3 regions of the Shigella sp. SIG3 genome follow, and region 3 is predicted to be linked to each of the others. Evidence: predicted binding sites of a transcription regulator. Region 3 holds the regulator's gene; each other region holds the start of a gene.
The links. Region 3 encodes PhoB, which activates phosphate uptake and scavenging genes when phosphate is short. Its sites were predicted from a motif close to CTGTCATAAAACTGNCNNAT; they were not measured.
Positions count from the first base shown of each region.

Region 1: a site for PhoB is predicted at 1,407-1,426, ahead of opgB (phosphatidylglycerol--membrane-oligosaccharide glycerophosphotransferase). Genes of this name have one in related genera too.
Region 2: a site for PhoB is predicted at 1,652-1,671, ahead of uvrB (excinuclease ABC subunit UvrB). Genes of this name have one in related genera too.

Region 1 is NZ_JBQZXE010000077.1:10,738-15,001, reverse strand. It holds gene dnaC (DNA replication protein DnaC) at 1-722, shown strand, start outside; gene yjjA (DUF2501 domain-containing protein YjjA) at 771-1,265, shown strand; gene opgB (phosphatidylglycerol--membrane-oligosaccharide glycerophosphotransferase) at 1,519-3,810, shown strand; gene lgoD (L-galactonate oxidoreductase) at 3,948-4,264, opposite strand, start outside.
Region 2 is NZ_JBQZXE010000087.1:4,987-9,250, reverse strand. It holds gene bioC (malonyl-ACP O-methyltransferase BioC) at 1-653, shown strand, start outside; gene bioD (dethiobiotin synthase) at 646-1,323, shown strand; gene uvrB (excinuclease ABC subunit UvrB) at 1,902-3,923, shown strand; gene yvcK (uridine diphosphate-N-acetylglucosamine-binding protein YvcK) at 4,115-4,264, opposite strand, start outside.
Region 3 is NZ_JBQZXE010000093.1:6,556-10,819, forward strand. It holds gene sbcC (exonuclease subunit SbcC) at 1-863, opposite strand, end outside; gene sbcD (exonuclease subunit SbcD) at 860-2,062, opposite strand; gene phoB (phosphate response regulator transcription factor PhoB) at 2,252-2,941, shown strand; gene phoR (phosphate regulon sensor histidine kinase PhoR) at 2,999-4,264, shown strand, end outside.

The sequences.
Region 1 (4,264 bases), on a different contig from region 3:
ACCTGATGCAACGCCTGCAAAAAATGATGCCTGCCCATATCAAACCTGCATTCAAAACGGGTGAAGAGCTACTGGCCTGGCAGAAAGAACAAGGGGTGATCCGCTCCGCCGCTCTCGAACGTGAAAATCGGGCGATGAAAATGCAGCGCACCTTTAACCGCTCCGGTATTCGTCCACTGCATCAGAACTGCTCCTTTGAGAACTATCGCGTTGAGTGTGAAGGGCAGATGAATGCGTTAAGCAAAGCGCGCCAGTATGTCGAAGAGTTTGACGGCAACATCGCCAGCTTCATCTTTTCTGGTAAGCCAGGAACCGGCAAAAACCATCTGGCGGCGGCAATCTGCAACGAGCTGCTGCTACGCGGTAAATCCGTATTGATCATCACCGTGGCCGATATTATGTCGGCGATGAAAGATACCTTCAGGAATAGCGGTACCAGCGAAGAACAACTGCTTAACGATCTGAGCAACGTTGATCTGCTGGTGATCGATGAGATCGGCGTGCAGACCGAATCGAAATACGAAAAAGTGATCATCAACCAGATCGTCGATCGCCGCTCTTCTTCCAAACGCCCAACCGGGATGCTGACCAACAGTAATATGGAAGAGATGACCAAGTTGCTGGGCGAACGCGTGATGGACCGTATGCGCCTGGGTAACAGTTTATGGGTGATCTTCAACTGGGATAGCTACCGTAGCCGGGTAACGGGTAAAGAGTATTAATCCCCGTTTCTGGCGGTATACTGCGACACAATTCCACCTTGAGTAATGATGATGAAAACTATTAAACATCTTCTGTGCTGTGCCATTGCCGCCAGCGCATTAATTTCCACCGGGGTGCATGCTGCGTCCTGGAAAGATGCGCTCTCCAGCGCCGCCAGCGAACTTGGCAACCAAAACAGCACGACACAGGAAGGCGGTTGGTCGCTCGCGTCATTAACTAACTTGCTTAGCAGCGGAAACCAGGCCTTAAGCGCAGATAACATGAACAATGCCGCAGGCATTCTGCAATACTGCGCGAAGCAAAAGCTGGCTTCGGTAACCGATGCCGAAAACATCAAGAACCAGGTGCTGGAAAAGCTGGGCCTGAACAGTGAAGAGCAAAAAGAAGACACCAACTATCTGGACGGTATTCAGGGTTTGCTGAAAACAAAAGATGGTCAGCAACTAAATCTGGATAACATCGGAACGACTCCGCTGGCAGAAAAGGTGAAAACCAAAGCCTGCGATCTGGTGTTAAAGCAGGGGCTGAACTTCATTTCCTGAACCGCGAAACGCCGCGTTTTAGCTGTTACCCGGCTGACGCGGCTCTCTCCTGCCCTTTTCCCTGCTCCTGGACGGTTTTCCCCCTGTTACACGGGAAGCGACCGCGATCAAAAAAGTCTGTTTATAAACTAATTCCTAACAACATCGCATTTTTTTGACACTAGAATTGCAGCAATATGGCGACGCCATTACATTGTGCTTCTCAAAAAGCTTAAACGTTGGCTAAACGGCCCGGTTTAGTGAGGATCGCCCGTTGTCAGAACTACTCTCTTTCGCCCTTTTTCTCGCCTCTGTGCTGATTTACGCATGGAAAGCGGGACGTAACACCTGGTGGTTTGCAGCCACGTTAACGGTGCTGGGGCTATTTGTCGTTTTAAATATCACCCTGTTTGCCAGCGACTATTTTACTGGCGATGGTATTAACGACGCGGTTCTCTATACCTTAACCAACAGCCTGACCGGTGCTGGCGTCAGCAAATACATCCTGCCGGGTATCGGCATTGTGCTGGGGCTGACGGCGGTGTTCGGTGCGCTGGGCTGGATCCTGCGCCGTCGTCGTCATCATCCGCACCATTTTGGTTACAGCCTGCTGGCGCTCTTACTGGCGCTGGGTTCGGTGGACGCCAGCCCGGCATTTCGTCAGATAACGGAACTGGTGAAATCCCAGTCACGCGATGGCGACCCGGACTTTGCGGCTTATTATAAAGAGCCGTCGAAAACTATCCCTGACCCGAAACTCAACCTGGTTTATATCTACGGCGAAAGTCTCGAGCGGACCTATTTTGATAACGAAGCTTTCCCGGATCTCACGCCTGAACTGGGCGCGTTGAAAAATGAAGGCCTGGATTTCAGCCACACGCAGCAGCTGCCAGGAACGGATTACACGATTGCGGGCATGGTGGCTTCTCAGTGCGGCATACCGCTGTTCGCCCCCTTTGAAGGCAACGCCTCCGCCTCTGTCTCCAGCTTCTTCCCGCAGAACATCTGTCTGGGCGATATCCTGAAAAACTCGGGTTATCAGAACTATTTCGTGCAGGGCGCAAATCTGCGTTTTGCCGGTAAAGATGTGTTCCTGAAATCGCACGGCTTCGACCACTTATACGGCTCAGAAGAGCTGAAAAGCGTGGTAGCCGACCCGCACTATCGCAACGACTGGGGATTCTACGACGATACCGTTCTCGATGAAGCGTGGAAAAAGTTTGAAGAGCTTTCCCGCTCAGGTCAGCGATTCTCACTGTTTACCCTGACAGTCGATACCCATCACCCGGATGGTTTTATCTCGCGCACCTGTAACCGCAAAAAATATGATTTTGACGGTAAGCCGAATCAGTCATTCAGCGCGGTAAGTTGCAGCCAGGAGAATATCGCGACGTTTATCAACAAAATCAAAGCGTCACCGTGGTTTAAAGATACTGTCATCGTCGTCTCTTCTGACCATTTAGCGATGAACAACACGGCGTGGAAATACCTCAATAAGCAGGATCGCAATAACCTGTTTTTTGTCATTCGTGGCGACAAGCCGCAGCAAAAGACGCTGGCAGTGAAGCGTAACACGATGGATAACGGCGCGACGGTGCTGGACATTCTCGGTGGCGATAACTATCTCGGACTTGGTCGTAGCAGTTTATCCGGGCAGTCGATGTCGGAAATCTTCCTCAATATCAAAGAGAAAACATTGGCGTGGAAGCCAGATATCATCCGCCTGTGGAAATTCCCTAAAGAGATGAAAGAGTTCACCATCGACCAGCAGAAAAACATGATTGCCTTCTCGGGTAGCCATTTCCGTTTGCCGCTGCTGTTGCGGGTTTCAGACAAACGCGTGGAACCGCTGCCGGAAAGCGAATACTCAGCACCGCTGCGTTTCCAGCTGGCCGATTTCGCTCCACGCGACAATTTCGTCTGGGTTGACAGTTGCTACAAGATGGCACAACTCTGGGCTCCGGAACTGGCACTTTCCACCGACTGGTGTGTCTCGCAGGGGCAGCTTGGCGGTCAGCAAATTGTTCAGCATGTTGACAAAACAACATGGAAGAGCAAGACGGCATTTAAAGATACGGTCATCGACATGGCGCGTTACAAAGGCAATGTCGATACGCTGAAGATTGTTGATAACGATATTCGCTACAAAGCCGACAGTTTCATCTTTAACGTCGCCGGTGCGCCAGAAGAGGTGAAACAGTTTAGCGGGATTTCCCGTCCGGAGTCGTGGGGCCGCTGGTCCAACGCGCAGCTGGGCGATGAAGTAAAAATCGAGTACAAGCATCCGCTGCCGAAGAAATTTGACCTGGTGATTACCGCCAAAGCATACGGCAATAACGCCAGCCGTCCTATTCCGGTACGCGTAGGCAATGAAGAACAAACTCTTGTGCTGGGCAATGAAGTGACCACCACCACACTGCATTTCGATAACCCAACCGATGCCGACACACTGGTAATTGTGCCGCCGGAACCTGTCTCAACCAACGAAGGGAATATCCTCGGACACTCGCCGCGTAAGCTCGGGATCGGCATGGTGGAAATTAAAGTGGTAGAACGTGAAGGGTAATTCCTGACTGATGTGTAGGTCGCATAGGGTGCGACCTACACGCCTTCTCCGGCTTACAACACATTATTAAGAAACAAAAAAAACAGCGCCCAACACTTCCCCGGACGCTGCATGGCAACTTTAATAATCTCGCCTTATCAGAAAGTAATTACACCCTTAATCAACTCACGATTGTTAATCACATCGCGCTCGTAGGTTTCTGCCAGCGTGGCGAACGGATAGCGATGGGTTAACATCATGTCGGCAGTGATTTTCCCTTCCGCCATCAGTCGACCGACTTTAGCGAAATCTTCCGGCGTGGCGTTGCGGCTGCCCATCATCGTCGTTTCTTTTTTATGGAATTCCGGATCGGAGAACTGCAACTCACCTTTAAACAGACCGACAAATACCACCGTGCCGCCGTGACGAATCAGATTCACGGTATTATTCATCGCATGTTGATTACCTGTCGCGT
Region 2 (4,264 bases), on a different contig from region 3:
TGGCAATGCTTCCACAGCGTAAATACACCCACGTACTGGACGCGGGTTGTGGACCTGGCTGGATGAGCCGCCACTGGCGGGAACGTCACGCGCAGGTGACGGCGTTAGATCTCTCGCCGCCAATGCTTGCGCAAGCCCGCCATAAAGATGCCGCAGATCATTATCTGGCGGGAGATATCGAATCCCTGCCGTTAGCGACTGCGACGTTCGATCTTGCATGGAGCAATCTCGCGGTGCAGTGGTGCGGTAATTTATCCACGGCACTCCGCGAGCTGTATCGGGTGGTGCGCCCCGGAGGCGTGGTCGCGTTTACCACGCTGGTGCAGGGATCGTTACCCGAACTGCATCAGGCGCGGCAGGCGGTGGACGAGCGTCCGCATGCTAATCGCTTTTTACCGCCAGATGAAATCGAAGAGTCGCTGAACGGCGTGCGTTATCAACATCATATTCAGCTCATCACACTATGGTTTGATGATGCGCTCAGTGCCATGCGTTCGCTGAAAGGCATCGGTGCTACGCATCTTCATGAAGGGCGCGACCCGCGAATATTAACGCGTTCGCAGTTGCAGCGATTGCAACTGGCCTGGCCGCAACAACAGGGGCGATATCCTCTGACGTATCATCTTTTTTTGGGAGTGATTGCTCGTGAGTAAACGTTATTTTGTCACCGGAACGGATACCGAAGTGGGGAAAACCGTCGCCAGTTGTGCACTTTTACAAGCCGCGAAGGCAGTAGGTTATCGGACGGCAGGTTATAAACCGGTCGCCTCTGGCAGCGAAAAGACCCCGGAAGGCTTACGTAATAGTGACGCGCTGGCGTTACAGCACAACAGCAGCCTGCAGCTGGATTACGCAACGGTAAATCCTTACACCTTCGCAGAACCCACCTCGCCGCACATCATCAGCGCCCAAGAGGGCAGGCCGATAGAATCATTGGTAATGAGCGCCGGATTACGCGCGCTTGAACAACAGGCTGACTGGGTGTTAGTGGAAGGTGCTGGCGGCTGGTTTACGCCGCTTTCTGACACTTTCACTTTTGCAGATTGGGTAACACAGGAACAACTGCCGGTGATACTGGTAGTTGGTGTGAAACTCGGCTGTATTAATCACGCGATGTTGACTGCGCAGGTAATACAACACGCCGGACTGACTCTGGCGGGTTGGGTGGCGAACGATGTTACGCCTCCGGGAAAACGTCACGCTGAATATATGACCACGCTCACCCGCATGATTCCCGCGCCGCTGCTGGGAGAGATCCCCTGGCTTGCAGAAAATCCAGAAAATGCGGCAACCGGAAAGTACATAAACCTTGCCTTGTTGTAGCCATTCTGTATTTGGTTAAATTGCGAGCGAGATTGCGTCTTCGATTGACTGCAATTTAACCAATTAAATTCTAAAATAATCACGAAAAAAATTTTACTTCCGCCTCATGCGGCGAATGTGGGAATTGCCCAGGCGGCGGGGGATAGGGGCTGGAGACAGTTATCCACTATTCCTGTGGATAACCATGTGTATTAGAGTTAGAAAACACGAGGCAAGCGAGAGAATACGCGGCTTGCACGCGAATTGGCGTTAAAGACGGCTCAAAGAAATATCTTTTATTTTTTAACTGGTTAGATAAATGCAATGGCAGTCACTGTACAGGCATCTCTTGCCATAAAACTGTCATCACTCATCTTGACAAATGTTAAAAAAGCCGTTGCTTTGGGGATAACCCGGTAAGGCCGGAGTTTTATCTCGCCACAGAGTAAATTTTGCTCATGATTGACAGCGGAGTTTACGCTGTATCAGAAATATTATGGTGATGAACTGTTTTTTTATCCAGTATAATTTGTTGGCATAATTAAGTACGACGAGTAAAATTACATACCTGCCCGCCCAACTCCTTCAGGTAGCGACTCATGAGTAAACCGTTCAAACTGAATTCCGCTTTTAAACCTTCTGGCGATCAGCCAGAGGCGATTCGACGTCTCGAAGAGGGGCTGGAAGATGGCCTGGCGCACCAGACGTTACTTGGCGTGACTGGCTCCGGGAAAACCTTCACCATTGCCAATGTCATTGCTGACCTTCAGCGCCCAACCATGGTACTTGCGCCCAACAAAACGCTGGCGGCCCAGCTGTATGGCGAAATGAAAGAGTTCTTCCCGGAAAACGCGGTGGAGTATTTCGTCTCCTACTACGACTACTATCAGCCGGAAGCCTATGTACCGAGTTCCGACACCTTCATTGAGAAAGATGCCTCGGTTAACGAACATATTGAGCAGATGCGTTTGTCCGCCACCAAAGCGATGCTGGAGCGGCGTGATGTGATTGTAGTGGCGTCTGTTTCCGCGATTTATGGTCTGGGCGATCCTGATTTATATCTCAAGATGATGCTCCATCTCACGGTCGGTATGATTATCGATCAGCGCGCGATTCTGCGCCGACTGGCGGAGCTGCAATACGCTCGTAATGATCAAGCATTCCAGCGTGGTACTTTCCGCGTTCGTGGCGAGGTGATAGATATCTTCCCGGCAGAATCGGATGACATTGCACTTCGCGTGGAACTGTTTGACGAGGAAGTGGAACGATTGTCGTTATTTGACCCGCTGACCGGGCAGATTGTTTCCACTATTCCACGTTTTACCATCTACCCGAAAACGCACTACGTCACACCGCGCGAGCGCATCGTACAGGCGATGGAGGAGATCAAAGAAGAACTGGCCGCCAGACGCAAAGTGCTGTTGGAAAACAACAAACTGCTGGAAGAGCAGCGGCTGACCCAGCGTACCCAGTTTGATCTGGAGATGATGAACGAGCTGGGCTACTGTTCGGGGATTGAAAACTACTCGCGCTTCCTCTCCGGTCGTGGACCGGGTGAGCCACCGCCGACGCTGTTTGATTACCTGCCTGCCGATGGGCTGCTGGTCGTCGATGAATCTCACGTCACCATTCCACAAATTGGCGGCATGTATCGCGGTGACCGGGCGCGTAAAGAGACACTGGTGGAGTACGGCTTCCGCCTGCCATCAGCGCTGGATAACCGTCCGCTTAAGTTTGAAGAGTTCGAAGCATTAGCGCCGCAAACCATCTATGTTTCGGCGACGCCGGGTAATTACGAGCTGGAAAAATCCGGCGGCGATGTGGTGGATCAGGTGGTGCGTCCAACCGGATTGCTTGACCCGATTATCGAAGTGCGGCCGGTGGCGACACAGGTTGATGATCTTCTTTCGGAGATTCGTCAGCGAGCGGCAATTAACGAACGCGTGCTGGTCACCACACTGACCAAGCGAATGGCGGAAGATCTTACCGAATATCTCGAAGAACACGGTGAGCGCGTGCGTTATCTTCACTCAGATATCGACACCGTCGAGCGTATGGAGATTATCCGCGACTTGCGTCTGGGTGAGTTCGACGTATTGGTAGGGATCAACTTACTGCGTGAAGGTCTGGATATGCCGGAAGTGTCGCTGGTGGCGATCCTCGACGCTGACAAAGAAGGCTTCCTGCGTTCCGAACGTTCGTTGATCCAGACCATTGGTCGTGCGGCACGTAACGTTAACGGTAAAGCGATTCTCTACGGCGATAAGATCACTCCATCAATGGCGAAAGCGATTGGCGAAACCGAACGTCGCCGTGAGAAACAGCAGAAGTACAACGAGGAACACGGCATTACGCCGCAAGGCTTGAACAAGAAAGTGGTCGATATCCTGGCGCTGGGGCAGAACATTGCCAAAACCAAAGCGAAGGGCAGAGGAAAATCGCGCCCGATTGTTGAGCCGGATAATGTGCCGATGGATATGTCGCCGAAAGCGTTGCAGCAGAAAATCCATGAACTGGAAGGGCTGATGATGCAACACGCGCAGAATCTGGAGTTCGAAGAAGCGGCACAAATTCGTGACCAGTTGCATCAGTTGCGTGAGTTGTTTATTGCCGCATCGTAACAGGATAGCGAAGAAGACTGATGACAAACGGAAAACAGCCTGATGCGCTACGCTTATCAGGCCTACATTTTCTCCGCAATATATTGAATTTGCGCGGTTTGTAGGCCGGATAAGGCGTTCACGCCGCATCCGGCATAAACAACGCGCACTTTGTCTTCAATAGGAAGCCGGAATTTTCCTTCGGATTTCCGTTAACCTAAAGCCTGTAACGCCTTTTCCAGCGCGTTATGTAACAACTGGCGGTCATGACGATACGGAATATCGCTGGCCTCCAGTACCTCCTGGATCACAATCCGCTCTTTCACCGCCGAGACATCCACTTTTGGCCCGACGATGACCGC
Region 3 (4,264 bases):
GGTTGTGCCAGACTAAGCGCCGCCAGTTGAGGTTGCGCTTTTTCTTCTTCGGCTAACGCCTGTTGCAAGGCCTGCTGACGGCGGCTGGCTTCTTGCTGCAATTCGTCCTGACGCGTTAACCAGTTTAGCGATTGTTGTTCTTGCTGCTGCGCGGTAATTAACTGTTTTTCTTCGTCAGTAAGTACCTGCAAACTCGCTGTCAGCGATTGCACTTGTTCCGGCGTGAGCAACGTGACGCCGCTGGCCTGCGCTTGCAGCTTCTCCAGCTCAGTACGGGCCGATTTGTGCTGCTCAAAAACCATCGCCGAGATTTGCCCGTAGATTTCAGTGCCGGTTAACTCCTCGAGCAATTCCGCGCGTTCTTTGGGTTTGGCATTCAGGAAGGCAGCAAATTGCCCCTGCGAAAGCAGCATCGAACGGGTGAAGCGCCCGTAATCCAGCCCGGTTAACGTCGCTGTCAGTTCCAGCTTATCTTTCACTTTGTCGGCGAGAATTTTGCCGTCGGCGCAGCGCGCCAGCTCTACGCGAGGCACCTGCAAATTACCGTCCGGCTGGTTACGCGCCCGATTCTGGCTCCAGAACGCGCGATACGCTTCACCTTTCACTTCAAACTCCACCTCCGCCAGACATTCAGCGGTATCGCGGGTCATGAGATCATTTTGCGATTGTGAAACGTTAGAGAGACGCGGAGTTTCGTGATACAGCGCCAGACAAATGGCGTCCAGCAGGGTGGTTTTCCCCGCACCGGTTGGGCCGGTAATGGCAAACAGCCCGTTGCTGGCGAACGGCTCGCGGGTGAAATCAATCTTCCATTCGCCTTTTAATGAGTTCAGGTTTTTCAGGCGCAGGCTGAGAATTTTCATGCTTCGTGTTCTCCGGCGAGGGTATGCAACGTCGTGGTGAAAAGATGCTGCAGACGTTGCTGCTGCGATTCATCCAGTTCTTCCAGTGCCAGACGGCGATTGAACACCTCTTCGACGCTGAGTTCGCTGAGGGTTTCACGCTGTTGGCTGGCTAACACACGCTCGCGCTGTTCACGACTCCGACGTACCAGCAATACTTCGACAGGCAATGATTCGGTTAATGCCTGGATTTTGCGCTGAATATCATGCAGATACTCATCAGTAGTGATTTCGATATCCAGCCAGACAGGTGGCTCCTGCGATACATCGCGCCACTGTTCCAGCTGTGCGGTAATCGACGCCAGATCGCCTTTCAGCACCGCCATGGGTTGAGTTACCGGTACGTTCAGGTTTTCCACGCTCTCTAATTTGCCGTTTGAAAATGTCACCAGATGGACATATTTACTCTTACCGCATTCATCAAAACTCAGTGGAATGGGGGAACCGCAATAGCGAACATGTTCCATGCCGCCAATAATCTGTGCGCGGTGAATATGCCCGAGCGCGATGTAGTCGGCTGGTGGAAAGTTTTGTGCCGGAAACGCGTCCAGCGTGCCAATATAAATGTCACGCACGGCGTCACTTTTACTGGCACCCACGGTCGTTAAATGTCCCGTGGCGATGATGGGCAGAGGCTGATCGCCGCGCAGTTTGCAGGCATCGGCATAGTGTTGTTGGTAATAATCGGTAATCGCTGCCAGTAAATGCTGCTGTTTTTCAATACCGTTAAGCCCCGCCTGGCTGGAAATAATGTCACGCGGGCGTAAAAACGGAATGGGGCACAGCACTGCGCCTGGCGTCCCGTCGCGACGAGGCAAGATTTGCGGCGCATGTCCGGCGCTGGCGACCACGGTTGTATTGAGGAACGCCATGATATCGCGCGATTCATTCAGCGTGGCGACCGAGTCATGGTTTCCTGCCAGTACCACCAGATGACAGCCAGTTTGCTGTAAATTGACAACAAAACGGTTGTATAACGTGCGGGCGTAACTGGGCGGCGAGCCGGTATCGAAAACATCACCAGCAACAATAATCGCATCCACCTGATGGGTTTGTGCTGTCTCCAGCAGCCAGTCAAGAAAAGCCTGATGTTCAGCTTCGCGGCTTTTACTGTAGAAGTTCTGGCCGAGATGCCAGTCTGAGGTGTGAAGGATGCGCATAACGGTTCCCTGGCGAAAAAGCATGGTCGCGATTATACCCAAACAGATGTGCCATTTGCTTTTTTCTGCGCCACGGAAATCAATAACCTGAAGATATGTGCGACGAGCTTTTCATAAATCTGTCATAAATCTGACGCATAATGACGTCGCATTAATGATCGCAACCTATTTATTACAACAGGGCAAATCATGGCGAGACGTATTCTGGTCGTAGAAGATGAAGCTCCAATTCGCGAAATGGTCTGCTTCGTGCTCGAACAAAATGGCTTTCAGCCGGTCGAAGCGGAAGATTATGACAGTGCTGTGAATCAACTGAATGAACCCTGGCCGGATTTAATTCTCCTTGACTGGATGTTACTTGGCGGCTCCGGTATCCAGTTCATCAAACACCTCAAGCGCGAGTCGATGACCCGGGATATTCCAGTGGTGATGTTGACCGCCAGAGGGGAAGAAGAAGATCGCGTGCGCGGCCTTGAAACCGGCGCGGATGACTATATCACCAAGCCATTTTCGCCGAAGGAGCTGGTGGCGCGAATCAAAGCGGTAATGCGCCGTATTTCGCCAATGGCGGTGGAAGAGGTGATTGAGATGCAGGGATTAAGTCTCGACCCGACATCTCACCGAGTGATGGCGGGCGAAGAGCCGCTGGAGATGGGGCCGACAGAATTTAAACTGCTGCACTTTTTTATGACGCATCCTGAGCGCGTGTACAGCCGCGAGCAGCTGTTAAACCACGTCTGGGGAACTAACGTGTATGTGGAAGACCGCACGGTCGATGTCCACATTCGTCGCCTGCGTAAAGCACTGGAGCCCGGCGGGCATGACCGCATGGTGCAGACCGTGCGCGGTACAGGATATCGTTTTTCAACCCGCTTTTAACGCCTTGCTCATCGGACGCAGAGCAGGGCTTATGATTTCTTAACTGGAGTATCTTACGTGCTGGAACGGCTGTCGTGGAAAAGGCTGGTGCTGGAGCTGCTACTTTGCTGCCTCCCGGCTTTCATCCTGGGTGCATTTTTTGGTTACCTGCCCTGGTTTTTGCTGGCATCGGTAACAGGACTGCTTATCTGGCATTTCTGGAATTTATTGCGCCTTTCATGGTGGCTGTGGGTGGATCGCAGTATGACCCCGCCACCGGGGCGTGGTAGCTGGGAACCGCTACTATACGGCTTACACCAGATGCAGCTGCGAAATAAAAAACGCCGCCGTGAACTGGGCAATCTGATTAAACGCTTTCGTAGCGGCGCGGAGTCGCTGCCCGACGCGGTGGTGCTGACCACGGAAGAGGGCGGTATTTTCTGGTGTAACGGTCTGGCGCAACAAATTCTTGGTTTGCGCTGGCCGGAAGATAACGGGCAGAACATCCTTAACCTACTGCGTTACCCGGAGTTTACGCAATATCTGAAAACGCGTGATTTTTCTCGCCCGCTCAATCTGGTGCTCAACACCGGGCGGCATCTGGAAATTCGCGTCATGCCTTATACCCACAAACAGTTGTTGATGGTGGCGCGTGATGTCACGCAAATGCATCAACTGGAAGGGGCGCGGCGTAACTTTTTTGCCAACGTGAGCCATGAGTTACGTACGCCATTGACCGTGTTACAGGGTTACCTGGAGATGATGGATGAGCAGCCGCTGGAAGGCGCGGTACGCGAAAAAGCGTTGCACACCATGCGCGAGCAGACCCAGCGGATGGAAGGGCTGGTGAAGCAGTTGCTAACGCTGTCGAAAATTGAAGCCTCGCCGACGCAATTGCTCAATGAAAAGGTTGATGTGCCGATGATGCTGCGCGTTGTTGAGCGCGAGGCTCAGACTCTGAGTCAGAAAAAACAGACATTTACCTTTGAGATAGATAACGGCCTCAAGGTGTCTGGCAACGAAGATCAGCTACGCAGTGCGATTTCGAACCTGGTCTATAACGCCGTGAATCATACGCCGGAAGGCACGCATATCACCGTACGCTGGCAGCGAGTGCCGCACGGTGCCGAATTTAGCGTTGAAGATAACGGACCGGGCATTGCACCGGAGCATATTCCGCGCCTGACCGAGCGTTTTTATCGCGTTGATAAAGCGCGTTCCCGGCAAACCGGCGGTAGCGGATTAGGGTTAGCGATCGTGAAACATGCGGTGAATCATCACGAAAGTCGCCTGAATATTGAGAGTACAGTAGGAAAAGGAACACGTTTCAGTTTTGTTATCCCG